Regions from separate parts of the Allocoleopsis sp. genome, predicted to be linked through region 2. Evidence: riboswitches for the same ligand, from Rfam matches in the RefSeq annotation. Region 2 holds a riboswitch; each other region holds the start of a gene.
The links. A riboswitch is a leader RNA that binds a small molecule or an ion and turns the genes downstream of it on or off. The one in region 2 is predicted to bind cyclic di-AMP.
Positions count from the first base shown of each region.

Region 1 (5,330 bases), on a different contig from region 2:
CCTTCAGGCAGAGGATATAAGCCGATTGCTTCCAGAAGCCGTTATCATTCGCTCGATGCAAGATAAACAGCTTAGCGAAGCAATAGTCCCCACCATTGAAGAAGCCATCCACTTTTCTGTTAAAAAAGACTTGAATATTCTTGCCGATGCCCTTTTTCCTATAATCGGGCCAGCGACACGGAAGGCTATTTCCACAGCCCTTCAGACGATGATGCAATCCTTCAATCAAACAATTGAACATAGTTTGTCGCCACAAAGCTTTAAGTGGCGACTAGAAGCCTTACAAACAGGAAAATCATTTGCTGAAGTTGTTCTTCTGCGCACACTTGTGTACCGGGTTGAGCAAGTCTTCCTCATTCACAGAACCACAGGATTAATGCTGCAACATCTGGTAGGAGAAGCGGCGGTTGTTCAAGACGCGGATTTAGTTTCAGCTATGTTGACGGCTATCCAGAATTTTGTTCAAGACTCTTTCCCCGTAGAAGCAGGTGATACATTTGAAACATGGCAATTTGGAGAACTCACCCTTTGGATTGAACAGACTCCTCGGGCGATATTAGCTGGCCTGATTCGGGGGCACCCCCCAAAAGAATTAAAGCTAGTCTTTAAAGAAACGATTGAAAAAATCAACCTGAAGTTTAGCAGTGCCCTTCATTCTTTTGATGGCGATTTGTCAGTATTTGAAGCCAGCCGATCTGATCTTGAAGCTTGCCTTCAATCTCAGTATAAAGTCAAACAAGAACAGCAATATCGTTATGTATGGGCTTTAGGAAGCGCACTAGCGATCGCTCTAGGGATTTGGAGCTTTTTTTCTATTAGAGACAACCGCCGCTGGGAAGCTTATCTGAAAAAACTGAACGCCGAGCCTGGGATTACGGTGATAAATGCCCAGAAACGTCTTGGTAAATATTTTATCTCAGGGTTGCATGATCCATTGGCAGCCGATCCTATCAGGATGATCAAACAAGCCAATGTTAACCCAAATGCAGTCATCAGTCGATGGGAGCCTTACCTCTCACTCGATGCAAAAATAATCGAAAAAAGAGCAGAGGAGTTGCTACAAGCGCCTAAAACAGTGGCGTTGAGAGTCGATGAAAACCGTATTCTCTATGCTACGGGTTACGCTTCTCATGAATGGATTATTGAAACCCGAAAAAGGGCACGATTCATTCCTGGAATTACTCAATTTCAGGACAATCTTACAGAGACGGATTTAAAAGAATTTGAGTCTTTAAAAGAACAGATTGAGAAACAAGTCCTCTATTTTAGTAAAGGTTCTACAGAACTTGAACCCGGTCAGGATGCTACCTTACAGACGCTCGTCAGTCAAATTCAAAAACTCCTAGATTCCGCCTATTCTTTAGATAGAGATATTCAGATTAAAATTTTAGGGCACACAGACAAGGCAGGCTCAAAAGAGGCAAATCTTAGACTAAGCCAAGCGCGTGCTCAGGCTGTTATATCTACTCTTGTATCTCAAGGAATCAACACTACTTATGTTTCTGCCGAGGTGGTAAACCCCAATGAACTTTTGCCTAATGAGCTGACGCAACAGGATGGAGGATTGAATCGCCGTGTCTCTTTTAAAGTAATTCTGACTGATTCCCCCAACAGAGCCACTGCCAACCCCTGAATCAAAAACGAAGTCTGCCGAGTGGGTGCCTGCCTTATTACCTTATTAACAGCACAGCTCCAGGCAATGTCAACTATTTCTTGGGAAAGAGAAACAAAATTGAAAAGCTATGGTATAGTTTTGCATTAACTAGAGTAAGTCAGCCTAATCCAGCGGCTCACCAGGGTAGTAACCCAAACAATCGGTAAAGCTGGAGCGGAGGAACCAATATTTGGGGCGTATCTCTAAACTCTGTTTCGTTTTGTAAGCAGAAGTAGAGAAGGACATCTCTCAGTCCTAGCCCGTCAGCTAACTTCGTCGGCACTGAGAGGAGACTGAAGAGTCAGCATTCTTTGTAATGTCTCGATCTCGTCAGTATCCTGGCTGGTACTGCTCAGGTTGTTTGTACCTGATATTGACAGGAGGCATTGCAAATGGTATTCCAGCTAAATTTGGCTGCGATCCTCACAGTTGCGGCTCAGTCGTCTTGGAAAAAAGCACGACCATTAATTGTCCGAGATGCTGTCTTATTCCCAGCGATTGGGTTTGCAGGAGTTCTCTTGCTGTGGTGGTTTGCTGCCACCTTCTTAAGCGAGTTAATGCCCACCCCGCTTCAAGCACTGATTGATAGCGCAGAATACGCAAACCCTTTCTTTCGCAAAGGCCCTGGTAACTTAGGACTCGGTTGGTTATTATTGGCAAGCTTAAGGCGCGTGTTACTGGGATTTCTCCTTGGCGCTGCGGTGGCGATTCCCTTGGGGTTTCTCATTGGCATGTCCAGAGAAGCCATGCTGATTTTCAATCCCTTGGTGCAAATTTTTAAACCCGTATCCCCTTTGGCTTGGTTGCCGATCGCACTGGCAATCTTTAACCTAGCAGAACCCTCGGCAATATTTGTCATCTTTATCACCTCGTTGTGGCCCACGATTATTAACACGGCTCTCGGCGTATCCAGCATTAACAAAGATTATTTGGATGTAGCACGAGTGCTGGAAATGCCCCGTTGGCGACGAGTTACAAAAATTATTTGGCCTGCGAGTTTACCCTACATCTTCACCGGGTTACGCATCAGCTTAGGGATTGCTTGGCTGGTTATTGTTGCTGTGGAAATGCTCACCGGTGGTATCGGCATTGGCTTCTTCGTGTGGGACCAATGGAACCGCTTAAATTTGAGTTCGGTGTTTTTGGCAGTGGTTGTGATTGGCGTAACCGGCCTAGTTCTTGACTATGCCTTGGGCCAATTTCAAGCTTGGGTGACTCGTCGCCCAGTTCAAGCTTCTCGCTAAAGCTTTCAGAGCAACTGACAATGGATTAGCTTCAGCTACGAGGGTAGCTGATTCATCTTGCGACTACTAATCAACAACAACTGAGCAAGGGAGAGCGGGAGAATCCTTCAACTTACTCCCCAGGATTATCAATAAACTATCACCCCATCCCCAATCCCCTAATACCGCCATGAATTCTTTGAATCGACGAAGATTTCTGCAACAAGCAGGCGCATCGGCAGCAGGATTGGCCTTATCCTCTTGTGCCATCAAGGGCGTTACTGCACCCGATCAACTCTCCGCAGCAGCCTTAGCCTTAGAACCCGTTGTAGACCCCAGAACCCTAGAAAAACCCAATCTTACCGTTGGGTATGTGCCCGTTAATGATTGTGCACCGTTTGCGATCGCCTGGGAAAAAGGCTTCTTCCGCAAATACGGACTCAATGTTAAACTCAGCCGCGAAGCAAGCTGGGCCAACTCTCGCGATGGCGTTATTTTTGGGCGTCTCGATGCCGCACCTGTGGTTTCTGGGGCAGTTACTAACGCCAGAATCGGTGCTGAAGGTGCCCGCCATGCGCCCCTTTGTGCAGCGATGACGATTCATCGGCACGGCAACTCCATGACCATGAACAAAAAAATGTGGAACTATGGCGTCCGTCCGTGGCGAGACTACAACGGCAACTTAGAAGAATTTGGCAAGGATTTCCGAGGCTTCTTTGACAGCCAACCCCCAGAACAACGTATTTGGGCAGTTGTCTTAAGTTCTGCCATCTACGAATATTTTGTTCGCTACTTATCTGCCGCCGCAGGTGTCAATCCCTCAGACGAGTTTCGGGTGATCATCATTCCACCACCCCAGATGGTGAATAACGTGCGGATTGGGGCAATGCAAGCCTACATGGTGGCAGAACCCTGGAATACGCGAGCCATCACAGGTAACGAGGGGGTAGGCTTTACGTTTGCCCAAGGGAAAGAACTCTGGTACGGACACCCAGATAGACTCCTAGGGGTCATGGAATCCTTCATCAAGGAAAACCCCAAAACCTACCGCAGCCTGGTCAAAGCGATGATTGAAGCTTGCCAGTATTGCAGTGACCCCAAAAACCGCCCTGAAGTCGCCAAATTAATCACAAGCCCCTCTTATACAGGTTCTAAACCGAAGAAAAAGGGTGCCCCAGTTGATAAGTTTACGCGACCAGCCATTGTTGGGGAATACAACTACGGCGGCTTTGACAACCAAAAGCGCATAGATGAAGACCCATACACCACCATTTTCTTTGACTTACCCCCTAAACTTGCAAAAATTCCAGGAGACCACTCCACATTTTTGTGGCAATCGGAAAGTATCTGGTTAATGACCCAGGCAGCCCGTTGGGGACAAATTCCTGAATTTCCCAAAGATGCAGAAAAAAAGGCACGAGAAGGCTGGAAAACAGACCTCTATCGAGAGATTGCTACTGAAATGGGTATTCAATGTCCCAAAGACGATTACAAAGTTGAACCCGCCGAAGTCTTTATTGACAACAAAGCGTTTGACCCGAGTGATCCAGTTGGCTATCTCAAAAGCTTTGAAATCCATGCCAATAGCCCCAAACACTTTTATCTGTCTTAGGTAAAAGCGTTAGCAGGTTAACAGGTTCCAGGTTGCAGGTTAACCAATTACAACCAACCTTCAACCTTCAACCTTCAACCTCAACCATCCAACCTTCAACTATTCAACCTTCAACCTTCAACCCCTTCCTATGACTAAATCTAGTTCTTTCCCCACCAAAGGCAATTCTGCCACTCTCAACGGCACAAAATTTCTCGAAATTGACAATGTTGTCAAATCTTATCCCAGTGCAGATGGCGGTGAACTGGTTATTTTAGATGGGATTAACCTCACCATTGGTGAAGATGAATATATCTCTGTAATTGGTCACTCTGGCTGCGGTAAATCCACGTTGCTCAAAATTGTCGCTGGGTTGGAAAAACCCACGTCCGGAATGGTGCGATTAGAGGGTAAAGAGATTCGTAAGCCGGGTTCAGAGCGGATGATGGTGTTTCAGCAATATTCGCTGCTGCCGTGGCTGACAGTCCAAGAAAATGTTCGGTTGGCTGTGGATGAAGTGTTTAAAAAAGCTTCTCCAGTTGAGAAAAAACAGATAGTCAGCGAACATTTGGCAATGGTGAATTTAACCCAAGCCGCTAATAAATACCCCGATGAACTTTCTGGTGGGATGAAACAACGGGTGGGAATTGCTAGAGCCTTGGCGATTCGCCCCAAAATGTTACTGATGGATGAACCGTTTGGGGCACTCGATGCCCTGACGCGCCGCAAATTGCAGAAACAGGTACTCGACATTTGGGAAAGTCATCGACAGGCAGTGATGATGATTACTCATGATGTGGATGAGGCCATTTATATGTCCGATCGCATTGTGATGATGACGAATGGCCCCCATGCTAAAATT
Region 1 is NZ_DATNPA010000595.1:3,409-8,738, reverse strand. Features, by position in the region: gene V6C93_RS28575 (OmpA family protein) at 1-1,633, shown strand, start outside; cyclic di-AMP (ydaO/yuaA leader) riboswitch at 1,794-1,951, shown strand; gene ntrB (nitrate ABC transporter permease) at 2,047-2,898, shown strand; gene V6C93_RS28565 (ABC transporter substrate-binding protein) at 3,068-4,489, shown strand; gene V6C93_RS28560 (ABC transporter ATP-binding protein) at 4,620-5,330, shown strand, end outside.
Region 1: another riboswitch for cyclic di-AMP. It lies ahead of ntrB (nitrate ABC transporter permease); the one in region 2 lies ahead of V6C93_RS30550 (hypothetical protein).

Region 2 (8,191 bases):
GTGAGTTCGATCGCGCAACCCCCATTAAAGGGTGTGGTGTAATTTGTAGAGCGAATCAAATCAGAGGGAGTTGCCACCCCCAAGAGAATCCAGGTGAGGCGATTGTATTCCGGCTGTTCAGCACGCTGGTTGTAACACGACTGGATTAGGGCAAAGAAATCATCGATTGAGAAATTGAGCGTTAGAATACTGTCAATTTCGTCTACAAAAATAGCAATATTGTCAGGAATTCGTCGAAGCAACACCTGATCTATAAATTTACTTAAGCGCTGCACGGGGGAGAGAAATTCGTAAGTTACGGCAGCGGCATCTAGTCCATCAGAGCTATCCTGTAGGGAATCGCCCCACCAAGTTTCGATATCAAAATGATCTAAAAGATTGAAACTACTCGCTAAGGTATAAATGATGCCTGCATACCATTGCTCAGACGTAATATTCTGATTACCAATGGCTGTCAGGTCAACAGCGGCACAGCTCATTCCTTCAGCTTGCAACCGCTGCATGGTTCGCACGCGTAAGCTGGATTTGCCCATCTGTCGCGAGTTGAGTACATAACAAAACTGCCCTGCCTTTACGCCTCGGTATAGGTCAGCATCAGCCTGCCTAATCACATAGGTCGGGGCTTCCAGCGGCAGGCTTCCCCCGACTTGGTACTCATCAACCCCTCTGATTTGGGTGTACATTAGCTACTCCTGTGGGCAAGTTTAGGACAAGGGTGTGAGACGAGCACGGAAATACTCGCGATATAAATTGCAGCGGGGCGTTACTTCATTGCCTTGCAAATAGACCAGTCCCATGCTATGCAACTTAAATCCTTGGATGGGTTCTAACTGGACAGGACTATCCACAGACACCACTTTGTATAAACCTGCGGCTAATTCTGGATGCTGGGACAAATTCCACAAGTGCCGCCGCAAATGGTCGTTATAAAGTCCGGCATCGGTAGGAGCTGTCTCTAAAAGTTGAGGAAGTGTAATCTCCTGTCGGGCAATGTGGTAGAGTGCCAATCGCACGAGGTAGGGATGACCCCCCACCATTGTCATGAGTTGCCTAATTTCTGGAGTCCCCCAAGCTAGTCCATGTCGCTGAGCTAAATCTTGCACCTGTTCGGACTTAAATTCGGGTAACTCAATCGGTAGACCGACATTAAACGGGGACTGATTAATATCCATTGGCACGTAAACTTCGGTGGAATGGACGACCACTAAGCGAAGTTTTCTCCAAATCTCTCGATTTTTGGCTTCTTCATGCCAGGCTCGCAACAGACCAAAAAAATCAGCGGTGAGTTCTGGGTATTGTAAGACCCGGTCTACTTCATCTAGGCCTAAGACGAGAGGTTCGGTTGTATTCGCCAGTAAATAGCGCTCAAAGTAAGACCTACAGCTGACTTTGCTGCCAAAAATTCCGTTCCAATAGTCAGCCAATCGAGCTGGTAACTGGAGCTCTAGGGCAACAACCGCACAAAACCACTTTAAGAACTGCTCCAGGTCGGTGAACACTTTGCTATCCGCCAACTGAAAGCTTAAAGGCACGGTACGGTAGCCTAGATTCGTCGCACGCTGGAGAATCCGAGCCATTAACGAGGTTTTACCCATCTGCCTGGGTGCTTTGATCCGGATGAGAGCACCGGGTTTTGCGATCGCTTCGTAGCAGCGTTCATCAATCCCCGATCGCTCCACATAAAAGGCAGACGCCAACTCCACCTGTCCCATTGGTAATTCTGGCTCCGCCACAGGCTGGGGTGGGTGATTTGGAGTGAGGGAATAGGGACTGAGGAATTGGGTATTTTCTTCTGCCTTGTCTGGGGTAAGTGCAAAGGTACTCTTATCAGAGGTTTCCCCCTGGTTGTTGCCAGAGGTCAACAACTCCAGGACGGATTGCACAAGGATTGGGGTATCTTCAGGCGATCGCCACTCTTGCTGAGCAATTCCCCGAAGATAACCCCGCAAGTCATGGTTCAGTAAGCTGATTGGACAATTAATGCGAATGGGTAAAATCCCTGGCTTGCCATCCAGTCGAGTATCCCGCAACGCCTTTGCCCATCGCACCTCTTCGGTTACCATTTCACTAGAAGCCGCAAGCGTTGATAATAGCAAAAGCAAGTGATCACATTGGTTTAATTCGGCATAGATTTGCCGCAATCCGGTGGTTGCCATTCGCAGAGTGCCATCAGCGATAAATACTTCGTAGCCTTTGGCTTTTAAAGCGCCCTCTAACTGAGTTGCACAACTTTTGTCTAGTTCAGAGCCGCCATAGTAACTGAGCAAAATTTTTGTACCCTTTTTCAGGTTCTGAGTACCTGCTCTAAATAACTCTGGCTTGTACTTCGCAAAAAGAGAAATCAATTCAGGACGGTGTAAGTAGCCAGAGTCTTGCGAATGGGAGAGGCCAAATGCCTTGCATGTATTCTCAATATGTTTTCTCACCGTAGCTTGAGTAATATGCAGCTCTGAGGCAATTTCTGCATCTTTTTGACCCGCCAAAACTTTCAGCAAAACCTCTTCCTGTCGAGGCGTTAGCCCTGCAAAAGCCTTTGTAAACTCTGCGTGGTTCATACTCTCTACTCTGAAAATAGGGACTGGGGAATTGGAATTGAGGCTTAAGGAAGACAGATTTTCAGGGTTTATAGAAGAACACAGAAGATTAGGGTAAAACGCATAAACATAAGACCGGGAATATTTTTCTATGTTTTTTGAAACTATACTCTTCTTTCACCACTCATAATCCATCCATTGATACAGTGGTAGCTTCGTGTAAGCAGTTTCACAGGTGTGTAGCGATCAAGAGCAATTTTTTCGGTTGTGAGTGTTGACTACACAGATTTCCTAGCCGCTTGAACACCTTGGCATAGTGAGAAAACATACAGCCGTAGCCAATGAGGTTCTCAACCTATGTTAGTTGTCAAGGAAGCTTTGTCTGCACAATCTTTAGCTTGCATGGAAAAGCTGAAAGCACTCAACCTGTCGCCAATAGCAGATTACCTGATGAACCCCCAAAATGGTTATGGGTGGAGTCGCCAGCAAACGCTCCAAGCCATTGGACGCTATAAGAGCTTCTTGTTCGTGAGCTACCTGCATCCTGATATTCTGGTGGTGCCAACGCAGGAAATTGATCGCGTCTGGCACTCTCACATTTTGCATACACGCAAATATCGTCAAGATTGCGAAGGACTGTTCGGCTATTTCATCGATCATCAACCAGATTCTGAGTTTTGTTCACAGAGCAATCGACAAAATTGGGATGCAACTTTTGTTGAAACTCAATCACTCTTGGCGCTGTTCGAGGAGTACTTCAATACAGACGCTTCAGCCGAGTTTGAGTTGCATCAAGATAAAGCGTTCAACTTATTACAGGAAAAGGTTCAATCCGTCAATGATGCTGACCCGATCAACTTACATCTGCATCCTAGTGCTTGTGGCAGACCTCGCTGTTAAACAATCTACACCTGGCGAAAGATTTGGCATCCTAATAGAAAAATGGTATAATAATAAAAAATAAATTTAATAAGTCAGCCTAATTCAGTATTAAGCCTACAAGTTCGTTGGACTGTACGGTGAGTGCTGGAACGGAGGAACCAACTTTTGGGGCAAATCTCTAACCTTATCTTCACTCGTCAAAGAGCAGTTTAGAGAAGGACATCTCTCAGTCCTCGCCCGTCAGCTAACTTCGTAGGCATTGAGAGGAGACTGAAGAGTTGGCATTCTTCCAGGAATGTGTTTGAACTCGTCAGTGTCCTTGGCTGGTATCTAGTCGCTTCGTTGTACCTGCCCTCGACCCTGAGGAGGATTATATTAATCTAACTTCTGGCGTCTGAGGCAGGAAATGTAGTTAAAGGATAGAAATTTATCATGTTCCTGAGCCCAGAGCATCCCAGCGCTTTTACGTCCGTTGATTATGATTTCATTAGAGAAATGGGCGCAGAAGACACCCTTTGGCAAAATCTTGCCGTGTTCCAAGAAATTGAAAATGTCTTGGAAGATTATCCTGAACATCCCTATCAAGCTGCATTTTCTATTGCTGAGTTGCGCCAAAAGCTAGTAGCTCATGTCCTGAAGCATCTCCCCCATCGGGATGTAGTGATGGGTAATGCACAAAAACCCACAGTGGATGCGAAGCCTCCTTATCGTTTAAAGCAGGAGCGATTACGTTTAGAGGCGTTGATTCGCGGGAGCATTCTTCATCTGCTCCGAGAAAATGCTGATTGGGTGAGTCGCCGACTTCAGTCCTTCGACAGTTCAGGTAATAACAGCTTAAAAACACTTCGATAAAAAATGGGTTATTAAGAGCGTTCAAAAATTTCGGTTCGCTCTTGAGAGCTTACTTTTAGTACTGACAGTTCTGTTTATTTTTTAAGATATGGAACTCAGTAAAAAAGACATTCAACTCATTCATTTTTTACAAGACAAACTTACGATTTCCGCTTCCTCTATTTCTGTAGCCTTACGAATGCGTCAACGAGCTTCAGAACCCTTACCGATTATTCTCTGGCAGTACGGATTGGTTTCTCTACAGCAACTCGAACGGATTTTTGACTGGCAGGAGAGATGGGAGCTTCGTCCATAAGCTCGCTCTTGTGAAGCGTCGAAATAAAATAGTTCCTGAATGTGCGATCGCTCTTTCCACCTCCTGGTGTGTGGCAACTACTAGAGCGATCGCATTCCTTATTAGACCTCTTGCATCAATCCTTGAAACCCCTCCCCAACCCTCCCCTAAAAGGAGAGGGAGTAAGATTTTTTCCCCCCGTTTCGGGGGACTGAGGGGGGTTAATTCGACTTTCAAAACAGGTCTATTGCTCATCAGATACCGATGCACATTCATCTCCGTATCACCTGAATTATTCAGTATTGTTGCTACCAAGGATTACCGATTAAAGTGAACGCACTCCAGAAGGAAGGACGTGTCAAGTCGATGTCTCCCAAAGCCGCCAGATTGGGCGGTAAAGCGAAACTACCCCGCTTGGTGACAAGCTTACCCCCCTGTAATCGCACCTCACCCCTCAGCATCGCTAACTGAGCAAGTCTGAGTGCCTCAGCTTTCATGGGAACTTGTTTGAGTTGCTCGTAGAATTCGGCCATTAAACCCAGAGTCCCTTCATCGCTGACGTACCACAAACTTGCTAAGACAGTCTTCGCTCCAGCTTGCGCTGCCAACCCTGCAAATCCCAACTCGTTCTGTTCATCCCCTAATGCCGTGCGACAAGCACTCAAGACTAACAGTTCTACAGGGGGTTTGTGCAATCCCATCTGCCGCAGTTGTGCTAATCGCAGTTGAGTATCCCATAGTTGGAGATAGGATTTTTCTGGTGCTCCGGGTAGATACTGAGCATGGGTGGCTAAATGGATAATGCCAAATGGCTGAGAATTTCTAGCGGCTTGCAAATTGGGTAGGGTAAAGCTGTCATTGAGGAAGGATTTCCCTGACCAGAGGCTACCTGTAATGACGGACAATTCTACAGGTACAGAGGGTAAAGGACTCTTGTCCGCAAATTTCTCGATACCCATTGCTAAGACAGAAGAATTCCTCACATCCGAGTAGCGGGTATCGGTGAGAGAAAGGCTGGGCATTAAGCTAACACTGTAGCGTTCGATGATAAAGTGTTTGCCATCGTGAAGGGCAGCTAAGGGAATACTGCGTAAGCCAGCATCCATGATGTAGGCGAGATTGTGAATGTGTAGCTGTTGTAAGTCGGGTTCTATAGGAGCCACCAGCCACTGATACATTTTTTTGGCAGGGGCGAGAGAACCCGTGCGCTCAGTGGGATCGGTTATCTTGCTTCTAAATTCCTTGACCATACGAAGGACTTCGGCTCTGGTAGCCTTCGTGGTGCGGCGAATGGGCTTTCCTTCAGCTGTGATGAGAACGAGTTCTAAGCGATCGCTCGGACTGGGAGTTAAGGCACGCAATAAGGTAGATGCGGCTACACCAGATTTTTGCGCTTGACCCGGTTGAGAAGGAGACGCAGGGGGAATAGTAGCAGGAACAAACACGGCATAGATGATTGCTGGTTTGATACCAGTAGCACTCTCAACTTTTTCTAAGGTATTTTGCACTTCAGAAAGAGTGACACGCTTTGTCTTCCCCTGTCCGGTATCTTTGGCAAAGTCATTGCTCAAGGAATCATCAATCCCAATTGCATTGAGGCGATCATTTGGAAGTGGTGGCTGCGAGGTGAGCGGTGCTTGTGGGTTGATCAGGTCAACAGGTTTGAGGAGCGGGCTAGAAGTAGAACCTGGGGTGGGTGGGGTAGAGTTAGAACCTGGAACGCTAATAATCCCAATATTGCCCAAGTTGTAGGTATAGAGATAGGAGTTGCCAGTAGGAATCGTGAAATTGCCACTGGTAATTTCACCTGCTGTGCCGTTGGTGGTGGCACTGCCGACATTAAAGGGAACGATACCTTGTCCCCCGTGCCGGATGGTGATGTTTCCGCCTGCGGTGCCTCCAGCCGTTGAGATGCTGGCAGGTAAGCCGTTGGTGGAGGTGAAGGTGTTTGTTGCTCGGAAAAAGCGATTGGTGGTGATGTCTACTGTGCCGCCTGTTGTGCCGCCTTGGGCATTGATTGAGGTAACCTGAATATCACCGGAGGGGTCAAGCGTAACGTTGCCACCTCGACCTGTTGCACCACTGGCGTTGATTTGTCCGGTGGTAATTTGGGTACTTGCTTTAACTTGGATGTTTCCACCATCAATAGCTCCGGATGAGTTGAGATTACCAGTGGTAACGGCTCCTGTATTGCTGGTTATCGTAATGGCACGACCGGGATTGATAATATTGCCACTGGTAATATTTTGGTTGGCTTGCAGCGTAATTGTGGCATTACCTGCTCCAGTGAGGGTAAAGCCTGTGGTATTGATAGAGCCATTACCAACGGGCGATCGCAACGTGACTGGGTTGTTAAATGTGAGGTAATCTCCTAGGGTAAAGGCACCACTGCTGTCAGTACGTCCGATGGTAAAGGAAGCAAAGCCTCCATTGGTCAAAATTATCTGTGCAGTTGTACTTAGAAAAGTACTGTTTCCACCAATTTGCCCAGAGACACTGGGGGTTAAGGGCTGCACTAGCAGATTGCCAGTGCCAGTAATAGAGGAATTGGGGTCAATATAAAGTGTGTCAGCAGTCAGGGTAAGATTGCCTTTCCCTGAAGCGAGCGGCTGGAAGATAGCGATGCCAGCCTCACTGCTGCTACTACTACCCGTGAGCAAAATGTCCCCGCCTTGTGAGGTGATATTTCCTTCAGCGTCGATACCTCTAGTGTACGAGCCAGGTGCGCTGCTATTCGTCGCCGTGCTAGTGCCATTGAAAGTAATCTTCCCTCCCCCTGAGTCGATCAGGTTGTTGATTTTCAGGCCACCGATGAAGCCGCCGATCAAGATCCCATCCTCACTGCTGCTACTACCCGTGAATAGGATGTCCCCGCCTTGTGAGGTGATATTTCCTACAATAGCGATGCCCTTACCAGTGGCGCTGCCATTCGTCACCGTGCTAGTGCCATTGAAAGTGATCTTCCCTCCCCCTGAGTCGATTAAGTTGAAGGTAATGATGCCGCTCCCACTGCTGCTACTACCCGTGAATAGGATGTCCCCGCCTCCTGAGGTGATATCTCCTTCAACGTCGATACCTCTGGGGAGCAAGCCAGTGGCGCTGACATTTGTCGCCGTGCTAGTGCCATTAAAAGTGATCTTTCCTCCCCCGGAATCGATTGAGTTGTTGGTAAAGATACCAACCTCACTGCTGCTACTACCCGTGAATAGGATGTCCCCGCCCCCTGAGGTGATATTTCCTTCAACGTCGATGCCTCTAGAACGCCCCAAACCGGTGCTAGTCCCCTCGAAAGTGATCTTTCCTCCCCCGGAGTTGATCGGATTGAAGATATTGATACCTGAGCTGTCGGTAATATTGCTACTACCTTTGCAGGTGATATCCCCACCCCCCGTCGAGATAGGCAAGATGGGCAAGTTGGGCTGATAGATTATGACTCTGCCTGCACCGTTATTATCCCTGTCGGCATTCAGGTTCAAATTCAGCTTGCCGTTAGTAGAACTGACTCCCCCATTCAGGAAAATGTCGTTGTCTGCCAGTAAAGTGAGGGTAGCGTCACCACCTGTTGTCTTATTAATATTGGCACCAGCGATCTGGACAATGTTACCTTGACCGGTGCCACCAATATCTGTGGTGATGGTAACGTTGGTGC
Region 2 is NZ_DATNPA010000643.1:4,899-13,089, reverse strand. Features, by position in the region: gene V6C93_RS30565 (AAA-like domain-containing protein) at 1-683, opposite strand, end outside; gene V6C93_RS30560 (AAA-like domain-containing protein) at 705-2,555, opposite strand; gene V6C93_RS30555 (glycine-rich domain-containing protein) at 2,892-3,434, shown strand; cyclic di-AMP (ydaO/yuaA leader) riboswitch at 3,549-3,690, shown strand; gene V6C93_RS30550 (hypothetical protein) at 3,849-4,268, shown strand; gene V6C93_RS30545 (DUF2949 domain-containing protein) at 4,357-4,563, shown strand; gene V6C93_RS30540 (CHAT domain-containing protein) at 4,851-8,191, opposite strand, start outside.

Region 3 (8,191 bases), on a different contig from region 2:
TTGATGGATGAACCTTGCTCCGCCCTTGACCCGATCTCTACACTCAAGGTCGAGGAATTGATGCATCAGCTCAAGGAAAACTACACCATTGTGATTGTGACTCACAATATGCAGCAAGCCACGCGAGTGGCTGATATGACTGCCTTTTTTAATGCCAAGGCAACTGAAAAGGGTGGGAAAATGGGCTATTTGGTGGAATGCGATCACACGGAAAATATCTTCCAAAACCCACAGCAAGAAGCGACTAGAGACTATGTAAGCGGACGATTCGGTTAAAAGTGACAGCGACCCGTGATTGAGTGACCCCTGCGGACGGCTGAGTACTCACTGTTTTTGAGTAATACCAAATCCGTTTTGCTCACCCTCTTATTATTTAACGGGTAAGGGGTTGGGACTTCTCATTATCCATTACCCATTACCCAAAAAATTAAAGGAGTGTACGAGTCGGATTTGGTATAAAGTGTATTACGCCGCCACCTGCGGTTTTTGAACAGATTTGACAGCCACTTGAGACATCAGTTTACTGTAAACAGAATTAAGCCTACGAGCAACGCTCTCCCAGCTCATCGCAATTTCTACCCGTTGTTGACCAATTTCACCCAACTGGTCTGCCCAAGCGGGATTGCTCAGGATGCGGTCAATCCCTTGGGCAAAGGCGGCTTCATCTTGGGGTGGCACCAGTAATCCTGTAACTTCTGGGATAACAGTAAACTGCAAGCCGCCCACTTTACTGGCAATTACGGGCGTCCCACAAGCCATAGCTTCAATGGCGACCAGCCCAAAGGGTTCATAGTGACTGGGAACTACACACACATTGGCGGCTGCATAGTAACTGGGTAGCTCAGCATCCGTGAGTCGTCCAGGGAAGAAGGTCATCGCCTCTAGGCCGAGTTCTTTAACAATAGCTTTGATGCGATCGCACTCCATACCGTCACTTTGACCTGGACGGAAACCACCCGCAATAATCAACCGCACATTGGTATTGCCGTTCCACCGGGATTGAGCAATCGCCCTGACCAAAGTTTCGATTCCCTTACGTGGATCGAATCGACCCACATACAGCACCACCTTGGCTTCCGGTGGAATCCCCAGTTGTTCCCGCGCCTCTTTTCGTGCGATCGAGCCCATCCGCTCGATATCTGTACCACAGGGAATGATTTCAATCATTCCTTTAGAAGAAACCAGATTCCGCATATGTTCCTCTTCTTGAGGACTTGTCGCAATAATCCGATCCGCTGTCTCCAGACAAGCTTTTTCCACTGCTAACCGCGTCGAAGCGATCGCAGGAAGGTTACTCACAGCCCGATACTTAACCGCTCCTAACGAGTGGTAAGTATGCACCTGTTTCAAAGGTTGGAGCTTTTTCAGTTCCATCCCGACCCAAGAAGATAACCAATAATTGGTATGCACCAAGGGATACTGGTATCCTTCTTGTTCCTGGAATGCCTGAAATTGCTGTACAAACTCTGGCAGATAGCCAAAGACCTGATCTCGATTAATAAACTTTGCTGGTCCAGCCGTTAATCGGATTGTGCGGCAATTAGGCTCATGTTGAACAATATTCGCTTGATCGGGATCGATTCGGCGAGTAAACATATCCACATGCCAACCCTGTTTAGCTAGTGCTAATCCAACTTGACGCACATAAACGTTTTGCCCACCGGCCTCTTCTTTTCCAATTTCTGCGGCTGGGTCGCCACTAACAGAAATCAACGCAAGACGGCTCTTTTCATTGATAAGCATGATACTTTTTCACCTCATGAGTAGCTGCCCTGGCTTGAACTCAGGAGGTACGATTGATATAGTCATCTTCTCAGAGTCAAGGACAGGTCAACGAATCGGACTAGTACCAGCCAAGGACACTGACGAAAACACAAACATTAATTAATAATGCTGAGCTTCCAGTCTCTTCTCGATGCCGACGGAGTTAGCTGACGGGCTAGGACTGAGAGATGTCCGTCTCCTTTCATCTCCTTAAATGAAGAAGAGATTGAAACAGAAGATGCGCCCCATAAATGGTTCCCCCGTTCCAGTTTCAGTTTTTATATAGGTGCCTTTGTAACCCTGAAACTGAATTAGGCCGACTTACATGAAATACGTTTGAATTACATTAGAATATCATTGTATTGCGTTTTACAGGATTAATCAACATCTCAAGAGGTATCGTTTTCTAACAATTGGTTACTAAATATTGCGCTATCAGCTGATAAAGGTGCTTAAGCACATAAAGCTCAACAGTCAAACGTCAAAAATAGTAATTGCTCTTCGATTCTCTATTACTTAGTCTCTAATTTCCGTGATAGATGGAAGCAGAACGTGGAGTGTGGGTGTAATACAGGTAAGGCGATCCCCGAAAGCACCAATCCAAGATAGGATAGGTTCTAATTTTGAAAATCCGTTTGTTGTGAATCATGCTGATGAAGCGCTATATATCACGTCTTGTTGCCCTCATTTTGGTTGTTGTGATTGGTCTAATGGGGTGTTCCTCAACCAGTGTTGCAGGTTTGACTGGAGATTATCGCCAAGATACGTTGGCCTTGTTGCAAAACTTGAGAACAGCCATTGAATTACCGGAGGATGCACCAGACAAAGCAGAAGCTCAATCAAAAGCGCGTGGAGCAATTAATGAGTTTGCCTCCCGCTATCGGCGAGATAGCTCAGTGACTAACCTCAGCTCTTTCACCACGATGCGAACAGCTTTGAATTCTTTAGCGGGTCATTATAGCTCTTACCCTAACCGTCCCTTACCGCAAAAGTTGAAGAATCGCCTAGAACAGGAATTCCGGCAGGTCGAGAGCGCCCTGAAGCGAGGCGCTTAGAGTTATCCGACTGACATTCCGAGGGTGTGCTACTCCGTCCCGCTTGTGCGTTAGCGCTAGCCTTCTTCGCTAAACGCTAGCGATTCAAAGGCCAGAGAGTACCCCGCTTAGAACTCCCTAAGCTGAGCTACCCGTCAAGAAGACAATTCACGCTAACACCCCACTTAATGGCAGGGGTATTTATCCTTAGATTTTATATCCTTGGAGGGTTTGATCCGTCAAACCCTTCTTTTTGCTTTTAGATTGGCGCAATCTCTGATACGATTTCTTTTTTTGTCTGCGTCCGGAACAATGGGTAAAAGAGGTGAAAGCGGAAAATAGCTGGAAAACTCTAAAATTTCCAATTGGTTAGCAGTCTGCGAAGACTGAGGACGCCAACTCTCTGTATTTTTTGTGGTGTTTGTAGGTGTGGTGTTTGTAGAAATGTCTAACAGTTCTCTCCAAAGGGCGCGACAGTGGAGGCGTCTGCATCGCCGCTTGGTTGTCGCCCTCTTGACTAGTAGTAGCTTGGTCAGTCAGTGTTGGTTGATGCAAACAGCTCAGGCTCAAACAACGGCCTATTGCCAGTTGCCCAACGAGGCGATCACCCAAAAAGAAAACTTACGTATTGGCGCGTTAAAAGGCAACACCGACTCCGACAAGCGCTACAAGGCCCTCGTAAAGCAACACGCCGATTACTTGCGGCAATGCCGCTCTCGAACTTGGCCCAATACCCAGTCCATTTGGCTGCGCTTATACCCCTGTGATGCTCGCTCTGGAGGGATTGATGATATCTTAGACCGTCTGGTTAACCGAGGCTATAACCAGGTCAACGTTGAAGTGTTTTATGACGGTCAGGTACTCTTACCGATGTCTGATAACCAAACAGCTTGGCCCTCTGTTGTGCGGACGCCAGGGACTGACAAAACCGACCTGTTGGCGCAGATGATTCAAAAAGGGCATGAGCGGGGTATGCGGGTTTATGCCTGGTTGTATACCATGAATTTTGGCTATTCCTACGCTCAGCGCGCAGACCGCCAGGGGATGCTAGCTCGTAATGGTAGGGGAGAGACGAGCGTGTCTTACGTCCCAGACGGCTCTCAAGTTTTTGTTGACCCTTACAACATGCAAGCCAAGACTGACTACTACCAAGTTGTTCAGGGTATCTTGAAGCGACGCCCCGATGGAATTTTGTTCGATTACATTCGGTATCCCCGTGGTACAGGGAGTGATTCCGTCGCCGCCAGAGTGGAGGATTTGTGGATTTATAGTGAGGCGGCAAAACAAGCTCTATATGACCGCGCCCTCAACCGGAAAGGACGAGAGTTAATTCAGCGCTACATCAGTAAGGGTTCCATTAATGCTAGCGATTTGGCAAGCGTGAATCAACTTTATCCAGAGGAGGCAACTCCTTTGTGGCAGGGTCGAACTCCCTCACCAGGAGACTCATTGGCATCTCTGCAATGGCAACTCTGGCAGCTCAGTGTTGCTCACGCGGCTCAAGGGATTTTGGACTTTTTAAACTTAGCAACTCTCCCAGCCAAGCGTGCTGGGATAAAAGCGGGAGCTGTATTTTTCCCAGACGGCAATCAAGCGGTTGGTCAAGTCGGGTATGATTCTCGTCTACAGCCTTGGGATCGATTTCCCAGTTCCCTAGAGTGGTATCCGATGTCTTACGGAGTCTGTGGTAGCACTCGGTGCATTGATGATTTGGTCAAGCGAGTTGTGAGTCGGGCGGCCCCTGGTACTCAGGTGATACCGGTATTGGCAGGAGATTGGGGAAGGTCTGTTAGCAATCGTCCAGCCCTGGAAGTCCAGATGCGAGCACTGCGCCAAGAGGTACCGCAGATTGGTTCGGTGAGCCATTTTGCTTATTCCTGGCAAGACCCAGCCTCAGATCGCGATCGCAAATTTTGCCGATTGGATTAAGTGGTCAACTCTCTAAGAAAGCCTGTCTCATAAGGGGAGGATGCAGCAATCGGGGGAATTGTGGCTCTCCCACTCCCCGCCTTTCCTAGGTGGAAATTAAATCAGTGTCACTTTGGAGAGTGCGATCGCTTCTCCTCTTAACCCATAGAAAGTAAACTGGCACTCAGCTTACTAATACCCAAGCTTTTGGTGATGCAGTCTCAGCATACGCTGAGCTATGTCTAACGGTACATTTACATTTTCAAAATCCTTAATCCCGAACATCCCGGTACTAATATTGATCAGCTGCCAGTAGCCTTCATCTCGAAGCAAAATAGCGTCTCCTCTCAGGTCTTCTATTGCCCAAGTCACAATGGCGTATGCCCCTTCAAGAGTTACCTCTATAAACCTCACATTCTGTTGCTGCTCACCCCACTTATTGACCATATATTCAGTCACAACGTCCTGGCTCTCTCTGATAGTTGCCTGCTGGGTTTCCGCCACTACAGATGCGTTTTTCAGTAATACCGTTAATAAATTTAAATGAATATTTAAGTGGTAAATCATTGCTCCTAGTTGGCGGATATAATGAACTAGTTTTTCATCTATTGCCATTAATTTAATAGACTGACAAAATTCTATTTCACTATTTCTTTTTTCTATATATTCGTTGAATTCCCTAATCAGCCTAAATATACTGTTGTTTGGGTTTTCTAACATATAGACTACATACTCATCTACTAAGATTTGATGAGTCGGTAATTCCTCAATTATTTTTTTGAATCTTTCTTCATTAATAGGAGCCACTAAGACTTTTTTCAAGTCTTTATCTTTTTTATTTATAAGGATATTTAGTTCACGGCGAATGATCTGATCGGCTTTACGTAGGCTAAAAAATATATCATCTACTTCGAGAGCAAGGGAAGACAAAAATGTATGCTCTTCTCGTGTTTCTATATTCTTGTTATTGGATCGCATTGGAGTAGCTTGACAATTCATTTCGGGAAGAAATAGTTGTTCTGTCATACAAGTCATAGTTGGAACAAAACCTGTACTGTTCATAAAATATCTCTGGATAACTTAATAAGGATTGCTCTCTCTAACATTTAATTCTTTCAAGGCTTTGAATTCTGAGAACATTTATATGACCCTAAAAGAACCCTCAATGTTAACAAAATCGATGTGAAGAGCTAGCTATAGTAAGTTTGATGCTCGTTTTCCGTCGATACTTGGTGTTTTTTGTTGACGCAGTAGGTTGCAGCTTCCACTGACACGACTCATTTGCAGAGCTTTACAAGTAGCGCGTAAGGACAATCGCAGCAAAGCGTCATCGAAGAGTAGGAATCAAGAGGATAGCCTTAGGACTCTTCGTCGCAACACATTTAGAGCTAGGCTTCTTTGAAGGAGTAGGAATATTCTTTCTGAGCGTCTGCTACGCAACCGCTTCAACCACATTTCAGATCAAACTCCACACAGTCAGTACAGAATTGCCCACGTTTATAGCAAACTAGGGATGACACAAGCTCTCACTAAGAGGTCAACTATTCCACTACGCACTAAGGCAAGCTTCAGTTGTGACTTCAATCCCAGGACAATTGAAGGTCTATTCAATTGAAGCTGAACAAGTAGATAACCCTAGATAACCCTGCTGTGCTTACCTGGTAGCCCACTATCTGCCAGAAGACTGTGCTTGCCAGTCTAAGGCTTTCATTCTGTAGACTCTTGAGCATGTCATACGTTGTATGACTTGTATTACCTATGTGAATACTATTGCAATTTGCTGACAACAGCAACAAATTCAAGCAAACTTTATTAAGTCTTTAACAATTACCGAGTACAGACTTGCACCAATTTGTAGAGAAATGACGTTCGCTGGAGTTTGGCATACCCATGCCTTAAGGCTGTCTAGGGAGGAAGCAACGGATACCCTTTTGGATGTTAGATTTTGGATGCAAGAATTTTAAAAGCCTTGCTATTGGCTCGTTTGGGGATTTCTCCATCGAAGGAATAAAGCACAACGATATGAGAAGCGATCGTAAGACAATCGGTAAAACAGACGTTTTTCAAGACTTACTCTCCCACTGTTATTACTCTCACCGGAGAATTTTGAAAAAAGTATTGATGTGGCGTTGACAAAGTCTTCGTACCCTCCTAACTAGGCCGAAACGTAATACTCTTCTGCACCAAGGCTTTTCCTCGATTAGCTAGATCCCCTCTGCATCAGCTTTGCACCAGTACCGATGAGGAAGGGAAGCACCGAAGCTTTCCTCAGAGCAGCCGGAGAGGCAGGGGAATAATTTTTACAGGTGGGTGATTGCTGTAAGCCTGCACTAGGAAGCTTGGATGAGTTTTGCAGGCACCCCAATCGCCGTAGCTCCCTCTGGTACGTCATATATTACCACAGCATTCGCACCAATCTTCGCATGGTTGCCAATGGTGACAGGACGAATAATTTTGGCACCAGCACCAATATCAACATGACCACCAATTTTTACCCCTGCCACAACTGTTACCTGTTGTAAAATCAAGCAATTGGGGCCAATAGAGGCATCCGGATGAATCACAACACCAGTCGGATGAGTCAGAAGCAATCCCCCTTCAATTTGGCAGTTTATGGGAATATCGGCAGCAGTGACAATACTCCAGAATCGATGCTGGAGTACGTTCCATTTACAGAAAAGACGCCCGATAATTCCACCTCGTTTCTGCCACTTTTGATACTCACGGATTGATTTGAGTAGTTGTCGCGAGGGGTTCCACCAGCACTCACACACTTCACGACTCCAATCAGGCTCTGTAGCCGAAATATGTTGGGTTGTTGGGGATTCAATCAATTCAAACATTGTCTGTTGGCTGTGTTGTTGACTTCCTCATCCGTTCGATTCTAGTTCTTCAGACATCGATCGCTGAACAGCTAGAGAATGAGCGCTAAGTTTTGGTTTTCTAAAAGCCCATTCGCTCTTAGTCTATCCTAGCTTTATCAACCTTTGAACGCTCTGATTATCCGGATTATTTATATTACATGACGAAGAAAGATTAGATAGGGAAGGGACATTACTGTTTTTCTCGCCCTGAGTACAGATTGCAGTACAGACTATTTATTATACTCTGGACAACGCTTTATCTCTACTGCACAGGAGAATCTATTAAGCGTTAGACGCTCGCGGAGCTGTTCAATGAGTCCGTTGAATAGGGGTTGCCGTTTGCCAAGTTTTTTCCATTTCATGTCGCATTGGGTGGGGCTTGAAATCGATGCTTGCTGCCAACTATTGCCGCACGGTATTGGTGTTGATAACCTGAAATTTTTGGTTAACTTTCCGTTGCTAAATCATAGGTTATAGCTCTAGAAATACATTTTTTATTAATTTTGACCGTTGTTTAGTCTAGTTAAAATTAAATATACGGTTTTGCTAGAATTATTTTATTCTATTATCAATAAACATAGGTGCGAATTAACTACTGTAAAGGATATGATCAATCCCCTC
Region 3 is NZ_DATNPA010000282.1:15,639-23,829, reverse strand. Features, by position in the region: gene pstB (phosphate ABC transporter ATP-binding protein PstB) at 1-276, shown strand, start outside; gene V6C93_RS13535 (glycosyltransferase) at 466-1,743, opposite strand; cyclic di-AMP (ydaO/yuaA leader) riboswitch at 1,902-2,051, opposite strand; gene psb27 (photosystem II protein Psb27) at 2,418-2,819, shown strand; gene V6C93_RS13525 (family 10 glycosylhydrolase) at 3,243-4,727, shown strand; gene V6C93_RS13520 (hypothetical protein) at 4,899-5,768, opposite strand; gene V6C93_RS13515 (serine acetyltransferase) at 7,037-7,549, opposite strand.
Region 3: another riboswitch for cyclic di-AMP. It lies ahead of V6C93_RS13535 (glycosyltransferase); the one in region 2 lies ahead of V6C93_RS30550 (hypothetical protein).